DNA from 2 places in the Mojavia sp. genome. Region 1 is predicted to be linked to the other one. Evidence: riboswitches for the same ligand, from Rfam matches in the RefSeq annotation. Region 1 holds a riboswitch; the other holds the start of a gene.
What was found. A riboswitch is a leader RNA that binds a small molecule or an ion and turns the genes downstream of it on or off. The one in region 1 is predicted to bind cyclic di-AMP.
Positions count from the first base shown of each region.

Region 2: linked by a shared signal. The riboswitch ahead of AC5JL8_RS32480 (hypothetical protein) and the one ahead of ntrB (nitrate ABC transporter permease) in region 1 are both predicted to bind cyclic di-AMP.

Region 1 covers NZ_JCACKA010000124.1:258,535-268,794, forward strand. The annotation lists gene AC5JL8_RS34385 (ABC transporter substrate-binding protein) at 1-1,085, opposite strand, end outside; gene ntrB (nitrate ABC transporter permease) at 1,173-2,024, opposite strand; cyclic di-AMP (ydaO/yuaA leader) riboswitch at 2,113-2,290, opposite strand; gene AC5JL8_RS34395 (hypothetical protein) at 2,585-2,770, shown strand; gene AC5JL8_RS34400 (sensor histidine kinase) at 2,916-4,148, shown strand; gene rnc (ribonuclease III) at 4,205-4,888, opposite strand; gene AC5JL8_RS34410 (NYN domain-containing protein) at 5,028-5,819, opposite strand; gene AC5JL8_RS34415 (hypothetical protein) at 6,385-6,993, opposite strand; gene AC5JL8_RS34420 (Uma2 family endonuclease) at 7,000-7,587, opposite strand; gene bchD (magnesium chelatase ATPase subunit D) at 7,684-9,711, shown strand; gene AC5JL8_RS34430 (RNA polymerase sigma factor SigF) at 9,759-10,260, opposite strand, start outside.
Region 2 covers NZ_JCACKA010000118.1:4,773-15,032, reverse strand. The annotation lists gene AC5JL8_RS32535 (hypothetical protein) at 1-114, opposite strand, end outside; gene AC5JL8_RS32530 (hypothetical protein) at 252-398, opposite strand; gene AC5JL8_RS32525 (hypothetical protein) at 424-858, shown strand; gene AC5JL8_RS32520 (DUF1392 family protein) at 968-1,579, shown strand; gene AC5JL8_RS32515 (DUF1392 family protein) at 1,530-1,703, shown strand; gene AC5JL8_RS32510 (hypothetical protein) at 1,745-2,509, shown strand; partial or broken gene AC5JL8_RS32505 (plasmid replication protein, CyRepA1 family) at 2,454-2,789, shown strand; gene AC5JL8_RS32500 (hypothetical protein) at 2,735-3,493, opposite strand; gene AC5JL8_RS32495 (SLC26/SulP family anion transporter) at 4,233-5,954, shown strand; gene AC5JL8_RS32490 (hypothetical protein) at 6,047-6,292, opposite strand; gene AC5JL8_RS32485 (hypothetical protein) at 6,372-6,569, opposite strand; gene AC5JL8_RS32480 (hypothetical protein) at 6,679-6,885, opposite strand; cyclic di-AMP (ydaO/yuaA leader) riboswitch at 7,044-7,229, opposite strand; gene AC5JL8_RS32475 (hypothetical protein) at 7,773-8,096, shown strand; partial or broken gene AC5JL8_RS32470 (ISLre2 family transposase) at 8,089-8,406, shown strand; gene AC5JL8_RS32465 (hypothetical protein) at 8,425-9,015, shown strand; gene AC5JL8_RS32460 (alpha-ketoglutarate-dependent dioxygenase AlkB family protein) at 9,017-9,520, shown strand; gene AC5JL8_RS32455 (hypothetical protein) at 9,478-10,260, shown strand, end outside.

The DNA.
Region 1 (10,260 bases):
CGGTCTTTGCCATCAAACCCACCATAGTTGTAATTGCCGAGAATTGCCGGGCCTGTAAACTTAGTAATGTCAGCACCCGGTTTTTTGGGTTTTGCACCTGTAAAGGAGCGATCTGTAATCAGTTCGGCAACTTCTTGGCGGTTTTCTACTTTACTACAATACTGGCAAGCTTCAATCATCGCCTTCACCAGAGAACGATAGGTTTTGGGATATTTGTCGATGAAAGATTCCATCACCCCCAGTAGCCGATCTGGATGCCCTAACCAGACTTCCTTGCCTTGGGCGAAAGTAAAGCCGATGCCTTCGTTACCTGTAATTGCTCTGGTATTCCAAGGTTCTGCCACCATGTAAGCTTGCATCGCACCGATCCGCACGTTTGTCACCATTTGGGGTGGTGGTACAATAATGACGCGAAACTCTTTGAGCGGATCAACGCCAGCCGCCGCAGATATGTAACGGACAAAGTATTCGTAAATCGCAGAACTCAACACTACTGCCCAAACTTTATTTTCTGAAGGCTGCTTGTTAAAGTAGTTGCGAAAATCCCTTCCGAATGCTTCTAAAGCGCCATCGCCATATTTTTCTTGATACTCGTACCATGGACGTAGCCCAAAATCCCACATGGCTTTGTTCATTGTCATGGCGTTACCGTGGCGGTGAATGGTCATCGCCGCACATAAAGGGGCATGGCGTGCGCCTTCAGCGCCAACTCTGGCGTTGGTGACAGCACCAGATACGACGGGTGAAGCATCCAAGCGACCAAAAATTAATCCGTCACGGGAGGTTGCCCAACTAGCTTCTCGGTTGAGTTTGACGTTCAAACCGTATTTGCGGAAGAAACCTTTTTTCCAGGCGATCGCAAATGGCGCACAATCATTAACGGGAACGTATCCCACAGTAATATCGGGTTTTTCTAAGTCTTGGGATCTAACTACTGGCTCTACTGCTAAAGCTTCTTCCGTCAATCCTTTAGCGCCAGTATTTCCTGAAATTGCACATGATGACAGCGCCATTCCCGCTGTCGTTGCTCCCATTCCTAATAAAAAGTCGCGTCGAGTCCAGTTATTGTGATTAGTATCACCCATTTCTGTAGCTCCAATGGTGATTAATTTAGTAGTAAGCTCACGCAGAGTCTCGCTGTATCTTACTGTTTTGCTTTCAATCAATTTTTATCATTTAGAAGCTATGGGGCGGCGAGTTACTAATTCTTGAAGTTTGCCCACAGCATAATCAAGAATTAACCCAGTTATACCAATTACCAGCACTGCTAAAAAAACTGAACTCAGATTTAAACGGCTCCATTCATCCCAAACAAAAAAGCCAATTCCAATACCACCTGTGAGCATTTCCACAGCTACAATTACTAACCAAGCAATCCCTAAGCTAATACGTAAACCTGTAAAAATATAAGGCAAACTTGCAGGCCAAATAATTTTTGTAATCCGCCGCCAACGGGGTATTTCTAGGACTCGTGCCACATCTAAATAATCTTGAGGTACGCTAGAAACTCCTAAAGCAGTATTAATAATTGTTGGCCATAAAGAGGTTATAAAAATTACGAAAATGGCTGAAGGATCTGCCAGATGGAATATAGATAAGGAAATAGGCAGCCAAGCTAAAGGCGATACGGGTTTAAAAATTTGGATCACAGGATTCAACGCCAGCATTGCCGATTTAGACATACCAATGAGAAATCCTAAAGGAATAGCTACAACTGCACCTAACACAAAACCTATTAATACCCGTCGCAGACTGGCTATCAACAACCAACCAATTCCCAAGTTGCCAGGGCCTCGCTCATAAAACGGGTTGAAGATATAATCCAGATTAGCAACTAGCGCCTCCGGCGGAGTGGGCATCAATTCGTGATTGGCAAGCGCCACAACCCACCACAGTACGATTATCCCCAAAAACCCCAAGGCGGGCAAAAAGAATACATCCCTGGCAATTACAGGTTTTGCTTTTTTCCACGCCGCTTGACTGGCGATCGCAGCGATCGCTGCTAAATTTAGTTGAAATATCATCTACAACCTCAACAGATGTAAGCACGGGTACAATAATCCGAGCAGTACCAGCCTTGGACACTGATGAGATTACAAAAATGTGATCTCTTCAGTCTCCTCTCAATGCCTACGAAGTTAGCTGACGGGCTAGGGCTGAGAGATGCCCCTCTTCTAAAGGATCAAATGTGATTCCACATTTATCCTTTTTATAAAGATACGCCCCACAATTTGGTTCCTCCGCTCCAGCGTTACGCACCGCGATGTGCTGGATTAGGCTGACTTACTCTAATTTTGCACAATATAACACGATTGCTCAGTAAAAACATACCTCCTGAGATTAAACCTGTTGATTTAAATACCGAAATATATTAGCTATTTTAAGTATTTGGTAATCTCTGGGTTTATATATTTAGCCGTGCTACCTAGCGAATCTCCTGCCTGGAGAGGTACACAACGCTAAATAGTCAAGTATCAACAGAGTTGTACTTTTAGCTATTTTGTTGTGTTTAAGTTAAATATAATACATTCTATCTTAAGACATACGGTTTTAGTAATCAAGTTAAGCTCATCCCACCCTATGAGTGGGATTTCGCGTCCAAGTGGGAAAAGGGCATGGGGCATGGGGAAGAATCACCAATGCCCGATCGCGCCAGTTGCCTCAAGTCCGGAAACCCGCTCACGACACTGGCTCCCCAATGCCCCAAGCCAAGGGGAAGATTCATCCTACCCCTCTTGTTGGAGTGGGCTTTATCGCCGACTTTCGGTAATTCAGCGGTTGATAAGTAAATCAAGTAAAATCTATATCTTTTGGTAGTTTTGTTTTATTCTTAATTTTGTAATTTTGACACCGCTCTTGATAGACTAATTGCATCTGGAATTTTAAACATCTATCTATTTGTAATATTTAAGATAATGGATTTTAGTCAATTACTGGCTGAAAAAACTGAATCTATCCTTCAAAAGTGGGTGGAAGAGGTTCGTCAAGATAGGCATATTGAAAGTGCTGATGACTTATCTTACACAGCAATAAGAAATCATCTGCCTGAGGTTATTAAAGCGATGGTAACAGTGCTTTCTAAATCTCAAGGTAATGATGTTAAATCAATAGTTGTTGCTAGTTGGGAGCATGGAATACTCCGGGCAGAACAAGGCTTTGACCCATCAGAAATTGCGCGAGAATATCATTTGCTAAGAACAGTTATATTTGAAACTATAGAAACATATTTATTGCAGGGAACACCAGCAGAAATCATTCGTGCTATGCGTTTGATTGATACTGTGATTGATGAAGCGATCGCCCGGTGTTTTAATAGTTATTTTGAGGCAAGTTTGCGAGAACTACAGCAACTATATTTGTCGCTTAGGCTGCATAATGAAGAATTAAATCGCTTAGTTAGCAGTAATCAAGATAATCTTTCCCAACTAGCCCACGAATTAAAAAGTCCTCTAACTTCAATTATTGGCTACTCGGATCTATTTTTGCGCCAACAACGACAGCAAACTGCGGTAATAGAGAACTATATAAATGTAGAACATATTGAGCGCGTGTTACGTAATGGTAGGCACCTACTGCGGCTAATCAACGATGTATTAGAACTCTCACGATATGATGCAGGAAAGATAATGCCTGAACCAGCACCTACAGATGTACGTGAATTAATTAGCAATGTCTGTGAAATGTTGGAACCTTTAGCTAGAGAGAAAAATTTAGAAATTGTAGTTGATTGCGATGGCTTCGCCAACGCCAAAGGCGAACGCGCTTGCGAAGAAGTAATTACAGATGCTTTGCAATTACAACAAATAGTCACAAATCTAGTTAGCAATGCGATTCGCTACACAGAATCAGGAACTATAAATATAAACTGTGAGGTATTGCAAAATCCAGAATCAGCAATCCCCTCACACTTTGTAATTGCAGTTGCTGACACCGGAATTGGTATTACACCAGAAAACCAAACCCGAATCTTTGAACCGTACTTTCGAGTAGGTTCTAGCGATATGTCTTACCTTCCCGAAAGCACTGGACTAGGGTTAGCAATAGTTTTACGACTAGTAAAACTACTGCAAGGAGAAATTAATTTAGTTTCTCAGGTAGGAGTTGGTTCCACTTTCTCTGTGACTTTGCCTTTGCAATTGAAAATTTAAAATAGCTAATTATACCGCAAAGGTGCAACTCCTTTGCGCTAAATAAAAAATCATCTTTACAACAACCCTTGTTTTTTTAACTTAGCTAGTGCATCCTCAGCCGCAGCTTTCTCAGCAGTTTTCTTGTTGCGTCCCTTACCTTCTCCATACACTTTTTCATCCACAAAAACTTGTGCTAAAAACTCTGGTGCATGAGATAAACCACCGATTTGCACTGTGACATATTTGGGGGGAGTTGGGGTGATATTACATTGCACCCATTCTTGAAAGCGATTTTTTGAGTCTACATTAGAGCGAATTATAACAATATTTTCAGATACTGAATCAAACAGTGGTTCTATAATTGCACGAACTGCTTCAATATTAGAATCGTTATCTAGATAGTAAGCGGCAATGACAGCTTCAAAGGTACTGCTGAGTAAATTGGGGTTATAGTATCCTCCATCTTGAATAGCACCTTTTCCTAAACGCATCTTAAAGTTTAAATCTACCTCTTCGGCAAACTTTGCCAATTGCTTCTCATCTACCAGCGCCGAACGCCGCCGTGTTAATTCATCTTCTCCCTTTTCTGGATGACGATGATAGAGGTAATCCCCACTTAAGTAATTCAGTAAAGCATCACCAAGAAACTCTAGACGTTCATTGTGTTCACCTTCTCCTGGGTTCTCATGAACATAAGAACGGTGAGTAAGCGCACGACGCAGAAGTTTTTCATCGCGGAATGTTAGAAGTTTATGCATTTTGATGATTTGGCTTGTTGCAGAAATAGATTGTTGGGTAATTATGCAGGTTTGATTATCTTTAAACATGAAAAAACCGCGAATAGCGGTGTTTTATAAAACCTAGTTGTTTTGCTCAACTAGGTTCTCAAAAGCAAGTTCAAGCAGCAACTTTGTCTAACTCATGTAAAAACAATTGTTGATTCTGCCTTGTGACTTTCCCATCCTTTACAGCAGCATCAACAAACTGACTAAATTTTTTAAATTTATTGCCTTTAGATGTACAAATAGAAGAAACTCCCTGATATTTAGGGCAAAGCTGACGCATCAATTTGTCAATGCAGCCAAATGCCGTAGGCTTATTTTGACTTAAGGCAGTTTTGATAGCTGCAATCAAGTAATCTTTAGCCTCATTGTAATTAATTTGAGAATCAACAGCAGTGTTTTGAGTTTGAGCCTTATTACCAACTAACTCACGTAACTCCTCTACAAAACGAAATTCATCAGCAAGCTCTTTTAGTTTTTGTTTTACATTACCTATTTGAGCAAAAATGATAACCTGTTTACCTAATTTTTGCAGATTCCGAACCAATTTCACAAAGTCTCCATCTCCAGATATAAGAATAACTATGTCTGGAGATACATTGCTGTGAATATCTTCAAGACAGTCAGCTATTAATTGATTGTCTGCACTGTTTTTAAGAGGGCAAGGAACATCAAGACACTTAAAATCAAGATTAGCTATACTATTCCTTGCAGCAGCTTGATCTGCACACTGCGAATTATAATAAACGTTTTTACAAATTAAACGTCCTTTGCATTTGGAAAAGTCCAATAACAGTTTGACTGTATCTAGGCTTAATTTAGTATTCTGATAATCCCAATAGATGGAAACTAAACGCTTCTGCTGATTTATTTGTCCGTTTGAGGCTAGATGAGCAACCATTTTCATTGTTCCAGTATTTTAGTGAACTGGACAGCTTCAACAGATAATACATCTAAAATATATTTGTACTAAAAATTGCTTTAATAGTACAACGTCTCACTATTACAAGCTGAATTAGTTTCAGTCTCAGTTATAGAATTCCTACTTTAACTGCTGCATTTCGCGTTTACTTCCGGATGAACATTTAGATAAATAATCTTTTTGTTCTTGGACTCTAAATTTATAGAAGTCTTAAAGTAACATTCAGCTAAATAATCAGCCGAAGGTAAACAAGAAATATAGCAGGTAAAATAGGAATTATACCGCTGAGACAGCTACCAATACTTGCACCTGAGAGTTTTACTTTAGAGCGCAGTTGTTTTGCTGTCTAAATATAGACTTACACAACTGAATACGGTTGTCAATATATTTTTTAGTAAATAATAATACAGCATTTTGACTACAGTACATTACCCCCCTACACTTAAGCTTCAAGAGTAGGTCATTTGTTCAAAAATCAAATCGGATTCCTATATATCAACTTGAATAATTAAACTAAAGTCTTTTCTCAGTTTTCACACTGATAAATAATTTACAGCTTACTTTCTGCGATCGCACTATACAAAATGCCTAATATTTTTTTAATATCATTGATATAATATTCACTCAAATCAATCGAAACTATATTTCCTTCAAGCTTCATAAATTGCCAGATAGTACCGATAGTAACAGCACCATATATAGCCTTGATTTGATTTTGACTTTTCTCGTTAAAAAATTGGGCAGCTACCATTTCGGCAATACATTGTGCTAAACCAGACCTTAAGTTTTCCTTTTTGCTCTCTACAAGGACAATCACCGGGCTGCGTACAAGCAACTGCTCGGAAGACAGGCTTAAGATAAAATCACAAAAACCATTTAGCCCACGTTGGCTATCAACAGTAAAATCGACTCCAGAAAACAAACTGATTTCATAATTAAATTTGCGTCTAATTTCTAATAAAATCGGGCTAATTATCATTTCGCTACGAGCTTTATCGGAACTGATAGCTACGGCTAAGTCAACATTTTCTCTAAGAATTGTAGATAATAAATCACTACATTCTTGCTCCTGTACACTTGCAAACATTCCAGATGACTCGTGGATAATTAAACCAAAAGTATCGATGATATTAGCAAGTTTGAAATCACTATAAGCCATAAAATATTAATAATTCAGTTTTGGCGGGAATATCTTACTTAAATCAACAGATAAATCAGGTAAGCCCGGTAAAGATATTATTTGATCGGGTAAAATAATTCGTTTATTTGCATAACCAGATTTACCTAAACTATCCTGATAGGGTTCGCTGTAACATTCCAAATGATTATCAAATAAATTGAATATCCAATAATGAGAAATTCCAGCTTTAGCATAAAGGGGAATTTTCACAACTTGGTCATAATCTAAAGAAGAATCTGAAACCTCTACGACCAGTAACACATCAGTAGGTGCAGGGTGAGCGGATAGATAATCATCAGATCGGTTTTGGAGAATAGCAAAATCTGGTTCAGGTTCGCTGTTAGGAGGTAACGTAACTGGGGCTTGAGATTGCAAAGTTGCCCTATCTCCTACAAGTTTTGGGAGTTCTTTCCATAACCTTCGCAAACAAGTTTCATGTGGTCTACCCTTTGATACCATTTGGATGATTTCTCCGTTGATTAATTCAATATGGTCATCCTCATGGAAAAAGCCCAATTCTGTAAGTCTGTGATATTCGTCTAAAGTGAAGCGTTTAGCTTGAGCAATACTCATACATTTTGCTCCCTTGGGGAAACTTGTCACAACACTTATTCTAAATGTGCCAGAACATTGATATGCTAAGAGCCGAGACTAGCTATTTTGCAAACAATGCCTGCGCCTACTATTAACCCTACAATCACTTCTTTTCCCCTAACAGCCGTAGTTGGGCAAGAAGCAATTAAATTAGCTTTACTTTTAGCAGCAGTCGATCCTGGGTTGGGGGGAGTAGCGATCGCAGGTCGTCGCGGTACGGCAAAATCTGTGATGGCTCGTGCAATCCATGCTCTGCTACCACCGATTGAAGTTGTTCAAGGCTCAATCAGCAATTGCGACCCTAATCACCCAGAAGATTGGGATGACAAACTTTTAGCAGAATACGCAGATAAAGATATTCAAGATGTTCCCACCGAAATTATCCCTGCACCTTTTGTGCAAATTCCTCTAGGAGTGACAGAAGACCGACTCCTGGGTTCTGTGGATGTGGAACAGTCAGTAAAACAAGGAGACACTGTATTTCAGCCTGGGTTACTCGCCACAGCCAACCGGGGTGTCTTATATGTGGACGAAATTAACTTACTAGATGACCAAATCAGCAATCAGCTACTGACAGTATTATCCGAGGGACGCAACCAAATAGAGCGAGAAGGCATAAGCTTTCAACATTCCTGCAAGTCACTGTTTATTGCCACCTATAACCCAGAAGAAGGAGCATTACGGGAGCATTTACTAGATAGAATTGCGATCGCCCTTTCAGCAGACGGTGTACTCGGCTTAGATCAAAGAGTACAAGCAGTAGAGCAAGCGATCGCTTACTCCCAGTCTCCCCAAGAGTTTCTTCAACAATATAATGAAGACTTAGACGCTCTCAAAACTCAAATAATCCTGGCGCGGGAATGGTTGAAAGATGTAACCATTACCCGCGAACAAATTGCTTATTTAGTAGATGAGGCACTTCGTGGCGGAGTCCAAGGACACCGTGCTGAGTTATTTGCTGTGCGAGTTGCCAAAGCCGCAGCAGCTTTGGAAGGACGCAATACAGTCAATGCTGAAGATTTGCGTCGTGCTGTAGAGTTGGTAATTGTACCACGGGCGACAATCGTGCAGACACCACCACCCGAACAAGCACCACCACCACCGCCACCTCCTCCCCCGCCTGAAGCTCAAGACGAATCAGAACAAGAACAAGACGAACAGGAAGAAGAGCAAGAGGAGCAAGAACAACAAGAACCACCAAGCATCCCGGAAGAATTTATTTTTGATCCGGAAGGGGTAATCCTCGATGACAGCGTGCTTTATTTTGCCCAAATGGCCAAGCGCCAAGGCAAATCTGGTAGTCGGAGTGTGATATTTTCCGAAGACCGAGGACGCTATATTAAGCCAATGTTGCCCAAAGGCAAAGTGAGACGAATTGCAGTAGATGCTACCTTGAGAGCTGCTGCTCCATATCAAAAAGCACGACGCGAAAGACACCCCGATCGCAAAGTAATTGTCGAACAAGGAGACATTCGCGCCAAGCGCTTGGTACGCAAAGCCGGGGCGCTAATAGTGTTTGTGGTAGATGCTTCTGGCTCTATGGCTCTAAATCGGATGCAGTCAGCTAAAGGTGCAGTAATGCAACTTTTAACCGAAGCTTATCAAAACCGCGACCAGGTGGCTTTAATCCCCTTCCGAGGAGAACAAGCAGAGGTGTTATTACCTCCAACACGTTCGATAGCCTTGGCACGTAACCGTTTGGAAAGGTTGCCTTGTGGCGGTGGTTCGCCCTTAGCTCATGGTTTAACCCAAGCTGTACGCGTTGGCTTGAATGCCCAAATGAGTGGAGATATTGGGCAAGTCGTGGTTGTAGCGATAACCGATGGGCGGGGCAATATTCCCTTAGCACGTTCTTTAGGTGAACAGCTAGAACCAGGTGAGAAGCCAGATATCAAAGCCGAATTGTTAGAAATTGCTGCTCGAATCCGAGCTTTGGGGATGCAACTATTAGTAATTGATACGGAGAGTAAATTTGTTTCTACTGGCTTTGCTAAGGAATTAGCGCAAACTGCGGGAGGTAAGTATTATCATTTGCCAAAAGCGACCGATAAAGCTATTGCTGCCATGACCAAAGGTGCGATCGCCGACTTAAAATCCCGATAATTAATTAGTAATAATTGGTCATACTGGAATTTTGAATTTTGAATTAATCAAGACCCTGTTGCAATCACCTGTGGTTGTAAACAACAAATGAGGTCTTGAATTCCCTTTTGCAGATATCGCGTTACCGTCATCGGACTGGTGCCAATTTTTTTAGCAGCATCTTTACGCGAAAGTTCTTTTAAGAATACTAATTCAACTGCCATGCGGGGCTTTTCTTCTAACAAACTTATTGCTCCTTGGAGTTGTTGCCGTTCTTCTTCTTGTTGTTGAAGAGTAGCAGAACGGGGACAAGGAAGCGCCTCACCCAAAGTTATTTGGCAATCAACATAGTTAGTTGCGGTCGCATCTAAACTCAAAGGCATCCGATTTTGAGCAGCTAATTTGGTTTCTTGCCATTCTTGCACAGATACACGAAGCTGGCTGGCAATTTCAGCATCTTTGGGAGGGCGACCTAAAGACATTGCTAATTCTTTACGTACCTTTTGCCCCTCATTATATAATTCTTGCCAACGACGGGGAATTTTTAAAAGTGTACTGCGATCGCGCAAA
Region 2 (10,260 bases), on a different contig from region 1:
AGCAGCTTCAGTATATGGCATTTGGCCTATTCCTGTACCCAATCCAGGACAGGCAATAATGTTAATTTTTTGCTTGGCGCGTTGGTTATTGTACAGTGACAAATTAAATGGCATTAAGACAAATTCATGTCATGAATTTAAGCCTTACCCACTTCAGGTTTGCAATTGTTGCTGTTGATATGGCTTGTAAATTCTTTGGGCTAATTCTAGGCGTAAAGCTAGAGATTGCAAGCTTTACACTCTTAATGACATTATTTTGTCACAGCGACAAATAAAAAGTCACTGTACACTTTTCGCTCCAAGTGCAGGCGATCGCTCTGTTCTTCTGGGGTTAATTCAGGAACTTCAACAACAGTAACTGTAATAGTTGCGCTAGAGGCATTGTCTTGGTCAAACATATCTCCCGCAGAATTAGCACATGGAGTGTTATCATATGATGCTGCTACTAAAGTAAGAATTCGGACGGAATGGAACCCGAATGCTGATTGGGGAGCAATCATTCACGGCATTCAAACGTTATTAGGTGGGACGCGAACTCAGCCACCGTCTACTGTAGATCCCCAAGATTTACGAGTCAGAAAAATACGCACTTTGCTTGATTACCCACTGGATTTAGTCAAGCAATGGTTGCAATTTCAAGATGCTACTAGCCCCAGTCAATTGCACGTGAGCAAAGTCGATGAACTAGTCAAAACAATGTGCTTGGCTTGGGCAACAGATAAGTGTGAACATCCGAATCATGCGGAATCTTCATATCAAAAGCAAGTTGTTGATGCTGTAGCTCAGGGGGCTGATGAATTAACAGCGATTAGCGCATGGATGGAGCAAATACAAGGGACAAAATCTGAAGCTGCTTGAAGAAAAGAAGGCAAGGGGCAGGGAGCAGAAAGCAAAGGAGAGAATCTTTACCCCTGCCCCCTGCACCGCTGCTTCTTCCCTCTCTACATTAGATATTGGAGAGTTACAAATGACTAGACAATTTACTGACTTAGACAACTACTCCTGTCATCAAATCGCCAGTGTTCTTTCACTGAATTTATCAACTGTGCGTCTCTGGATTAATCGCGGTTGGCTCAAAGCAGATAATCGTTCTCCAAAGCATTACGAAATTAGAGTTTGGCATCTCAAACAGTTCCTTGAAAATCCACCACAACAAATCAAAAAACGCATTGCTGCTCTTGATCGCGAAGCCATCATACCTCTTAGGGAGAAAAGCGTAATGGAAGCAATCACCGAGTTAGAAAAATGCTGGTTTCTATCCCCGCCTTGGGGTCAAGAAATTCCACCTGTTGAAATTAATTTATGGGAGCGAGTTTATTTCAAGGCTAACAGAAGATTTGGTTATTGCTGTGGACTGCAATGGTATCAACAGCGTTGGGACTACGTTATCGATGTTGAGAACGACATTGTACGCGCAACAAAACATGAAATTCTTGGCACTGGTCGAATAGAATCTACCACTGTGAAAAAACCAGCTTTTGTTTTAGGCGATTGCCTTCGGCACTGCGCGGGAGCGCAATCGCGTACTGTTGCAATTTCCCAATCGCGGCACAAACCAAAGGCTAGTTCTGGGAATTGAGCTAATCGAGAAGTCTTGGTTCTACAAAGTCGAATTGACATCACCTGCTTTTCCTAAAGCAACTACTATGACCAATCGATTCTCTTTAGTGCGGGAAGAGGATTTGGTGCGGGTGAATGTCTAAGTCCAAACACAACACTTTGTACTCATCACACAACTAAAACTATGTCTCAAATCGAAGTAGCTCAAATTATCGAACAGATTAAAGAAGAGATTGAAGTTGATGCATCGGGTAAAGCTAAAGCCAGTGTTAGAGCAACTGCGAGATTGGCTGGGGTAGACCACACTGCAATTATCAATCATCTTCAAAGCGGTGAACTAAAACCGACTAAATTAGCTCAAACTCTTATCGTACAAGGGTTTGATGCTGGTGAACTAACAGGGTGGAGAACAACTGGCATCCCTGACACAGCGCTCGCAATCATCTTGGAATACTACGCCTTTGACGCTGGGAGGTATTGTAACCCACAAGCAAGATTGGTATGCCGTTCATTCAACGCCATCGGTGTTCGCGCCTGGATGCAGGATATCACGGGCTGGACTAAACCCGCCAACAATAGGGAAACCGCCATGACACAAATACAGTTACTTGCAGCGATCGCTAAACATTTACCAGAGCAAGAACAGCATTTACTCCAACAACAACAGCAACAGACCGAAATTTTGCACCGACTAAAAGCGGTTGAAGTTGAGCAAGACAGGGTAAACACCCCCTGCGGTCACAAATATAGTGTTGTCGGTTTCGCTAATGTTCAGGGGTTGGAAATATCGGTGAAAGAAGCGAGTACTAAAGGCGACCAGGGGCGACGAGTGCTGATTATCACCCATCGCATTCAACTGGGTGAGGCATTATGCGATCGCTTTGGGGTGAATTGCATTAGAACAACGGTTCCGGCGCAAATTCCCCCATCTACGAATTTTGAGAATTGATAGCGATTCTGTTGGCGACCCCACACATCCAGCTTGTGGGTGTATCGCGCATCTCAACGAGATTCTCACACAGTACGATTTGGTTATCGCTTCCCCTAGTCTGGAAACTGGTGTTTCCATCGACATCAAAGGACATTTTGATTCGGTGTGGGGGATATTTCAAGGTGTGCAGCCTGTGAACTCCGTGAGGCAGATGTTGGCGAGACTAAGGGAAACTGTTGACCGTCATATTTGGGTCAGTCGGTACGGTATGGGGACTGTTGGCAATGGTTCAACTGCCACTTGAAAAGTCTGTTTCATCCATGCAATATTGGCTGCGTTTCTCGCCGCGTACTCTGCTGGGTCAGGTGTAGTGTCGCATAGGTTATTGCACGAACCCTGGATGTTGAGTGTTGCATAGGTAACTCTGCCGACTGTCCAGCGGCGGTTCTCGACACAGGGCACCACACCGTTGACACCGAGGCACAATGGGACCACCTGCACTTGTTGAGCTAACCGACGCCGCCCCAGAGACAAAGAAGTACTGAAGAATACCAGACGCTCATAGTCGAGGCGCTCTAGCGAGTTAAATCCACCATTGGAAGGGCGATCGCAATCTGTCCAATCGTTATCACCTGGCGTGAAAGCTGCTGGCGCTTCCAGGGAGTTGAAGTAGCCGAGAGCCTTGGCGTATAGCGCGTTGTCGCAAAGGCTGTTAGAACCAGCTTTGAGATCGCCATCGTGGGCAGTGAAAGCAAGTTTCTGCGAATTCATGTCCTCAATTAGTCGTGTTACGCCAACCTCCTGTGCGTCTGAGTAGGGTAAATCGCCCCAAAGCCCGATTTCGTAGGGCGCGTTTGCAGTCTCATTCTCTCTGGCAACCACCAAACTCGTAGTAGTAGATGTCAGAAACGGTAAAATTAGGGTCAGTAAACACATTTTCCGCCGCAAATGTTTAATACTGATGCGTCTAAACACTGTGTAGTCAAGCTTGGTCATCATCATATCCTCGATTATTCTGGAATCCGTGAGCGTATTTTAGATAAGTAGTTTTTGCCCACACCATTCCAGTCGCAATTTAGACTACCGGATTGTTGCTCACAGATTGGTTATGAATAGGTTATGAGTGAGATACAAGTTCAAGCGATGCCCCAAAGTTGTTAAGGTTGATTGGATTAACACTGAAATGGATGAGGCTGAGATTGCGCCTTTGAGCGGCGTGTGCGGGTAAATTCTACGCCTGAGCTTGTTTCCTCCCTTGGTGATGCTATTAGTGTTGCTGATGGTGAGCCGTTCACCGAATCGATATTTGGGGAACTGGATGGTTGGAGTTAACTTTGCGGACGGTTGTAGGTCTGTGGTGGTGTAGCTCCAAGGCTGTTGCATCATCTATAGTAGTTTGCGACACAAAAGAGCAAGAGCGCGTAGTAGCAAGCCCTGGGAACAGGTAGTAAAAATTATTGCTAATAAGGGAACTCCAAAAAATAAATTATTCAATTCCTGCAATTAAAACGACTTTCCCTCCCCCTGCTCGCTGCCCCCTGCCGTCAAAGCGATGGGATATTTTTTTATTTGGAAGCCCCTAAAGCAAGCTATTTCCTCCAGCCTCAAGAGCTTGCCTTTACAAGCGCAATTTTAGGTTATCAGACTATTAGGACTTCTTTGATTTTTCGTTTTTTCTTAACTTTCTCTTAAACTAGTTAATATCTTCTTAAACGAAATTTCAGTCTGACTTAGGTTGGCTATGTTGAAAAAGCATCAAGTAACCTTACCAGGCATACCAGGGTTAAAACGGTTGCTGTCTTACCAGCGAGCATGGTTGCTCCCTGATTTACTGGCAGGTGTAACGGTAGCTGCTTATTTAATTCCGCAGTGTATGGCTTATGGGGAGTTGGCCGGGGTGCAACCTGTAGTAGGATTGTGGGCAATTCTGCCACCAATGATTATTTATGCAGTGTTGGGTTCTTCACCTCAACTCTCGGTCGGGCCAGAATCGACGACGGCGGTAATGACAGCGGCAGCGCTCGCTCCTTTGGTGGCATCTAATGGTACTAATTATGCAACGCTGGCTTCTGGGCTAGCTTTCATTGTTGGGATTGTATGCATCATTGGCTACATTGCTCGCTTGGGATTTTTAGCAGATTTGCTGTCTAAACCGATTCTGATTGGTTATATGGCAGGGGTTGCCATAATTATGATTACAGGGCAGTTAGGCAAAATTGCTGGCATTGACATTGAGGCAAATACTGTTTTTGGAGAAGTAGGTGAATTCTTCAGCAAGCTAGATCAAATTCATCAGCCAACCTTGATATTAGCAGCTATAGTCTTAGCTTTTTTATTCATAATTCAGCGATGCTTTGCAACTGTGCCTGGGCCATTGTTTGCAGTCTTATTAGCAACGGCTAGCGTAGCTGTATTCGATCTCGACCAACAAGGAGTAGCCGTAGTTGGCGAGATTCCAGCAGGCTTACCTCATTTGGCTTTCCCCAAATTATCGGCTCAGGAATTCTCCACACTCATTGCTTCGGCTGTTGGAATTGCGATTGTTGGGTATTCAGATAATGTACTGACAGCAAGAGCATTTGCTAACCGTAATCACTACAAAATTGACGCTAATCAAGAACTGTTGGCACTTGGAACCTCAAATCTGGGAAACGGATTAATGCAAGGTTTTCCAATTAGTAGTAGTGGTAGCCGCACTGCAATTGCTGACTCATTAGGGAGCAAAAGTCAAGCATTCTCTTTAGTTGCTTTGATTGTAGTTATCTTGGTGTTATTGTTCCTACGCCCGTTGTTGGCACAGTTTCCAAAAGCTGCATTAGGGGCGATTGTTATCTATGCGGCTACAAAACTGATTGAAATTCCAGAATTTCTCAGATTGGCACAATTTCGACGTAGCGAATTATTTTTGGCTTTGGTCACAATCTTTGGAGTTCTACTTACTGATATTTTGGTTGGGGTTGGTATTGCAGTGGGTTTATCTGTGATTGATTTGTTTGCCAGGGTAGCACGTCCGCACGATGCAGTTTTGGGAGAAGTGCCAGGTTTACCTGGATTACACGATATTGAAGATTGGCAAGGAGCCAAAACTATCCCAGGTTTAGTCATTTATCGCTATGACGCTCCCCTTTGCTTTGCCAATGTCGAAAATTTCAAGCGCCGGGCATTGTCGGCAATTGAAGCCGAAAAAACTCCTGTGGAGTGGTTTGTATTAAACACAGAAGCAATTGTTGAAGTTGATATTACTGCCATCGACGCATTAGCCCAATTGCACAGTGAACTAGCTGCTCAAGGTATTACCTTTGCATTGACACGTGTTAAACAAGATCTTTACAAACAACTAAAGCACTCGCAGCTTTTAGACAAGATTGGCTCCCAACACGTCTATCTGACTTTGCATACTGCGCTCGCTGCATTTCAAGCCCGCGAATACCATTCTCACAAACAGACTCTTGAAGGGGAATGAAACGCTCACCTTGTTTTTTCGTTTTTTCTTTATGGACATTTACGACCTTGAAAGCCCACAGCTAGAAGCTGTGAGCTTGTTGACTTAGACTACTAAATTTTCTCAGTAATCTTGAGTTGCTCTTGACTATGTTTCATTAACTCATAGAGATCGTAAGCATATAATTCTTCACGGCTTGGCTCACAAGGCGTTGCGCTTGTTGCTACGATGGGATCGCCGTAACCATTGGTTTTACCAATGAGTAAAAGTTTTTGACCCGCATACTCTCCAATTAACTTGTAATCAGTTTCAGGAAAAAGATTTACATCAGTCAAAGAATTCTGATTTTGAATGGACATTTTTTCTCCTAAATTCCTTAACAATCTTCATGCTTTCAGTTTTTTGAGAGATAGTGTTGTGACTCCACCTCCCAAGAGCTTATAAATTTTTTGCTTTCATCCAAGTGGAGTACACATCTTCTACAAAGAAGCTGTAACCACTATTTTCCTGATAATTTTTGAGATGAACTTTCAAAGTAGTAAAATAAGCACCATTAATGATTTGATGTCCGTAACCAAGAACTTGACCAAATTGCCCTGTTTCTTGATGCAAGGCATAATCCCCAATATTCAACATGGATGTGATTCCTTTTGAATTAACTAGTTAAGTAGTTTATTGGTGACTATTTGTAGATGCAATAATCACCTTCAAATAGTCAAATCAAGTCAAAAAAGGTCAATAAAGATTAAGCTGCAATCTGAGGTTGTTTTTGAGATTGAACCCGATTTTGAGTCAGGAAATCAGTGTAGAGATTGTTTAACCCAGAGGCAACACTATACCAACTCAAATAAGCCTCTACTCTTTGGCGACCAGCTTCTTGTTGACCGATTTTCACGGCAGGGTCACCATCAACAGATACCAAAACAATATGATGGTTTTTATTGAAAAACATAGTAAAATTTTACCTCAAGGCAACTAGTCTGCCTCAGATACCAGAAACACAAGTTATATTTTCCTTGCCTCCGGAGCGAGGGCAGGTACAACGAAGCGCAAAGTTACCAGCCAAGGATACTGACGAGACAAAGCATTGATTTTAATTATGCTGCTCGTTCAATCTCCTCCCAATGCCTACGAAGTTAGCTGACGGACTAGAACTGAGAGATGTCCTTCTCTAGATCATTCAAGCTTTGTGGGATGAAGTTGATTCTTCACACTTTTGCTTTAAACTTTGCCAGAGATACGCCCCGAATTTGGTTCCTCCGCTCCTTGTTTATCTCCATACAACATAAATGTCTTTGGAACAAACAAGAGATTAGGCAGACTGATTTAATTTTATTGCTCATCTTAACTGTCATAGTTAACAATGTCAAGTTCATGAACACGTAAATTATGTATGTGTCACACTTACTTGTTGCTAACTTATGTTCATTAACCCTGATATTATGTTAGTTTTCAAAAAACTTGCACTATCGTTAGAAAGATTCAAAAATCTTCCGTACGGTTCTGATTTCATGTCAGGCACTAATAATATAGTGTTATTCTCGACAATGCACAGACACACATGATATTCCCCAAACATCATCTCAAAGGGAGCAACGCGATTTTCCTCAGTCGGACAAAAACGAGTGACGATGCTCCACCCCACAGGAGGCGATTGCTAAACCGAAAGTTCAGTAAATTAGTAAAATAGATACTAGTTAGATAGCTAATCCCTCAGTAATACTGAGATAACTCTATTATTATGGTTGTTGAGTTCTCTGATGGAGACAAAAAAGTGTAGGATGCCCTTTGAGTAAAAGTTTTGAGATTTGATATCAAAACAGGGAATGCCTACACTTCATGAACGAAAAAATATATTCAAGTTTAGATTTAAGCAAATCACTGTCAGACTTTAAACAAAAAGTTACGAAACTTTTAGAAATTAAAAATCTGAGCGAATGGTCGGCTCAGACTTTTAAAGCATTAGAAGAAGAAATTAGAAATACAGCATTAGCTTTAGCAGGAGAATGTGTAGCAGTTTTACTAAATAAACTATCTCACTCTCAGTCAGCTGTGGATATAGCAATCAAGCAAACAAGAAGTTTGTCAAATCAGAAAATCAAAAAATATGGTAATTATACTAGGCAGATATTAACAGTTGGTCATGTCAAAGTATATGGATGAATTTATTTCAACAGCAACTGACGAGCGTTGTAAAATTTTGGTGCGAGAACGTAATTATATTCTCAAAGCTTACCGTAGGCGACTATTAAACTATCACTTAGTCGCACTCCATCAGCTACCCCTTGGGAGCGGTGCCGTTGAAAGTTTAATTCGTCAAGCTGTTAACTTACGCATGAAAGGGAACAGTAAATTTTGGCTTCCAGATAACGCAGAGATTATGTTACATCTGCGATGTCAATGGATAGCTGGCAGTTGGGACAATTTTTGTAACTCTATTTTTAATTCTTTCCTTAATCCCAGCAGTGCCTGAACATTTTATACATTTTACTTGAATTCATGTTTTAGCGATCGCCTGGCCTTGGGGTGGAGCATTGTCACTTGTTTTTGTTCGACTTCAGAAAATCGCGTTGCTCCCTATCTCACAGCAATGAATGGGGACTCACGAAAACCAGAAATAGCTGCCGCACAAAACTATTTCGCGGTGAAAACTCGTGAAGCAGAGTTAGCCCCGCAAACCTCAGAACTACTTGCCCAACTCTTGGAAAGAGTAGAACAGCAAAGCACGGTAATCGAAGAACAAGGCAAGGCGATCGCTCAGTTGCAATCCCAAATTCAAAACATACTACCACCATCAACCGACTTCATACCCCCTGGTTGGAATGCTGAGGTATGGCGTCAGCTATCCCCTCAAGACAAGCGCCACTTCCGCTATATCTTCCGCCGCCGTAACTTTCGGCCATCAGGGCAAGGAAAAGATAAATCACTGGCCTTACCAGCTGCCACAACCCAACAGATTCAGCACAAGCAACGGACGGAAGTACAGCAGTTGATTGGTGAGGTGTCGCCCGAAGAACAAGAGCGTTTAGAAGCAGCAAAACAAGAAGCATTGAAACAACTCTGGTCACAGGGAGAACAGTAATATGCAACAACTCAATCTGTTTGATGAACCCGCCCCAGTTTTACCCGTTACCTATTACCCCGACTTTTTGACTATCCAAGAGGCAAACGAACTATACCAGCACTGCAAACAACTCCAATGGCAGCAGAATCACATCAGGATGGTGGGCAAGATTATTCCTGTGCCTCGGCTAGAGTGCATTTATGGTGACAAAGGATGTGATTACCTCTACTCCAATAGCGTGTTTTTGAAGCCCCTGCCCTGGACAGAGCCACTAGCCCAACTCAGAGATAAGATTACTGCTGCCACCAGCTACAGCTTCCGCATCGTCATTGGCAATCAGTACCGCAGCGGCCAGGATTCTATCGGCTGGCATTCGGACAATGAACCATCTATGGGAATTAACCCAGCCATTGCATCTATCAGTTTGGGTGCTGTAAGAAAATTTCAGATTAAACCAATCAGTGGAAAGCCGACTGATTTGTGGCTCGAACACGGGAGTTTGCTCAATTGTTGGCGAGATTAAGGGAAACTGTTGACCGTCATATTTGGGTTAGTCGGTACGGTATGGGGACTGTCGGTAATGGTTCAACTTCTATTGGTGGATTATTGCGGAGTCAGCACGTTGCGACCCAGGCTAACATTGCTCTTTTGTCAGCTGCGGATAATCAGGATTACAGCTACATCGACTCCAACTTCCAACCCGAATCTTTACAAGCCTGGGGTAAGCGCGCTTGTGTGATTAACGTAGAAATGAAGCGCTATCAGGAGTTTGTGTTGAGAGGATTGGTGGCTGATGGGTATACCGTTATTGATGCTCCTGATGCTGATTCTGATGAGGGTGGGGAAATCATCAAGGAAGTTAAGGCGGCATCAAATGAATTGTACTCTGGTGAATTGAAGGCGATTGCGCGGAGCGCAGTGCCGGAGGCAATCGCTGATTCTGATGATATATCTGATGCCCAACTCAAGAAACTGCAAAACCAACGAGCGAAAACTCCAGCCGAAAGACATCAGCAGCGTAAAGCTGAATTATCCCACCGTTATGAAGTTGAGGTTACACCCGAATTGGTGGAGAAGGATGATGACGGCTGGTATACCCAACTGCGGCTGCACTATTATCTGACGCTGGGGCGGGAATTCTTGACTAAGCGTGATGGCAAACGAGCCAAGGGAATGGCGGAAGCTGGGGAAAATTGCATTTGGAAGCCTGATTTCAACAAGGGGCAGATGTTGTCTTCTGTTTTGTTACTGGAAAACCTCAAT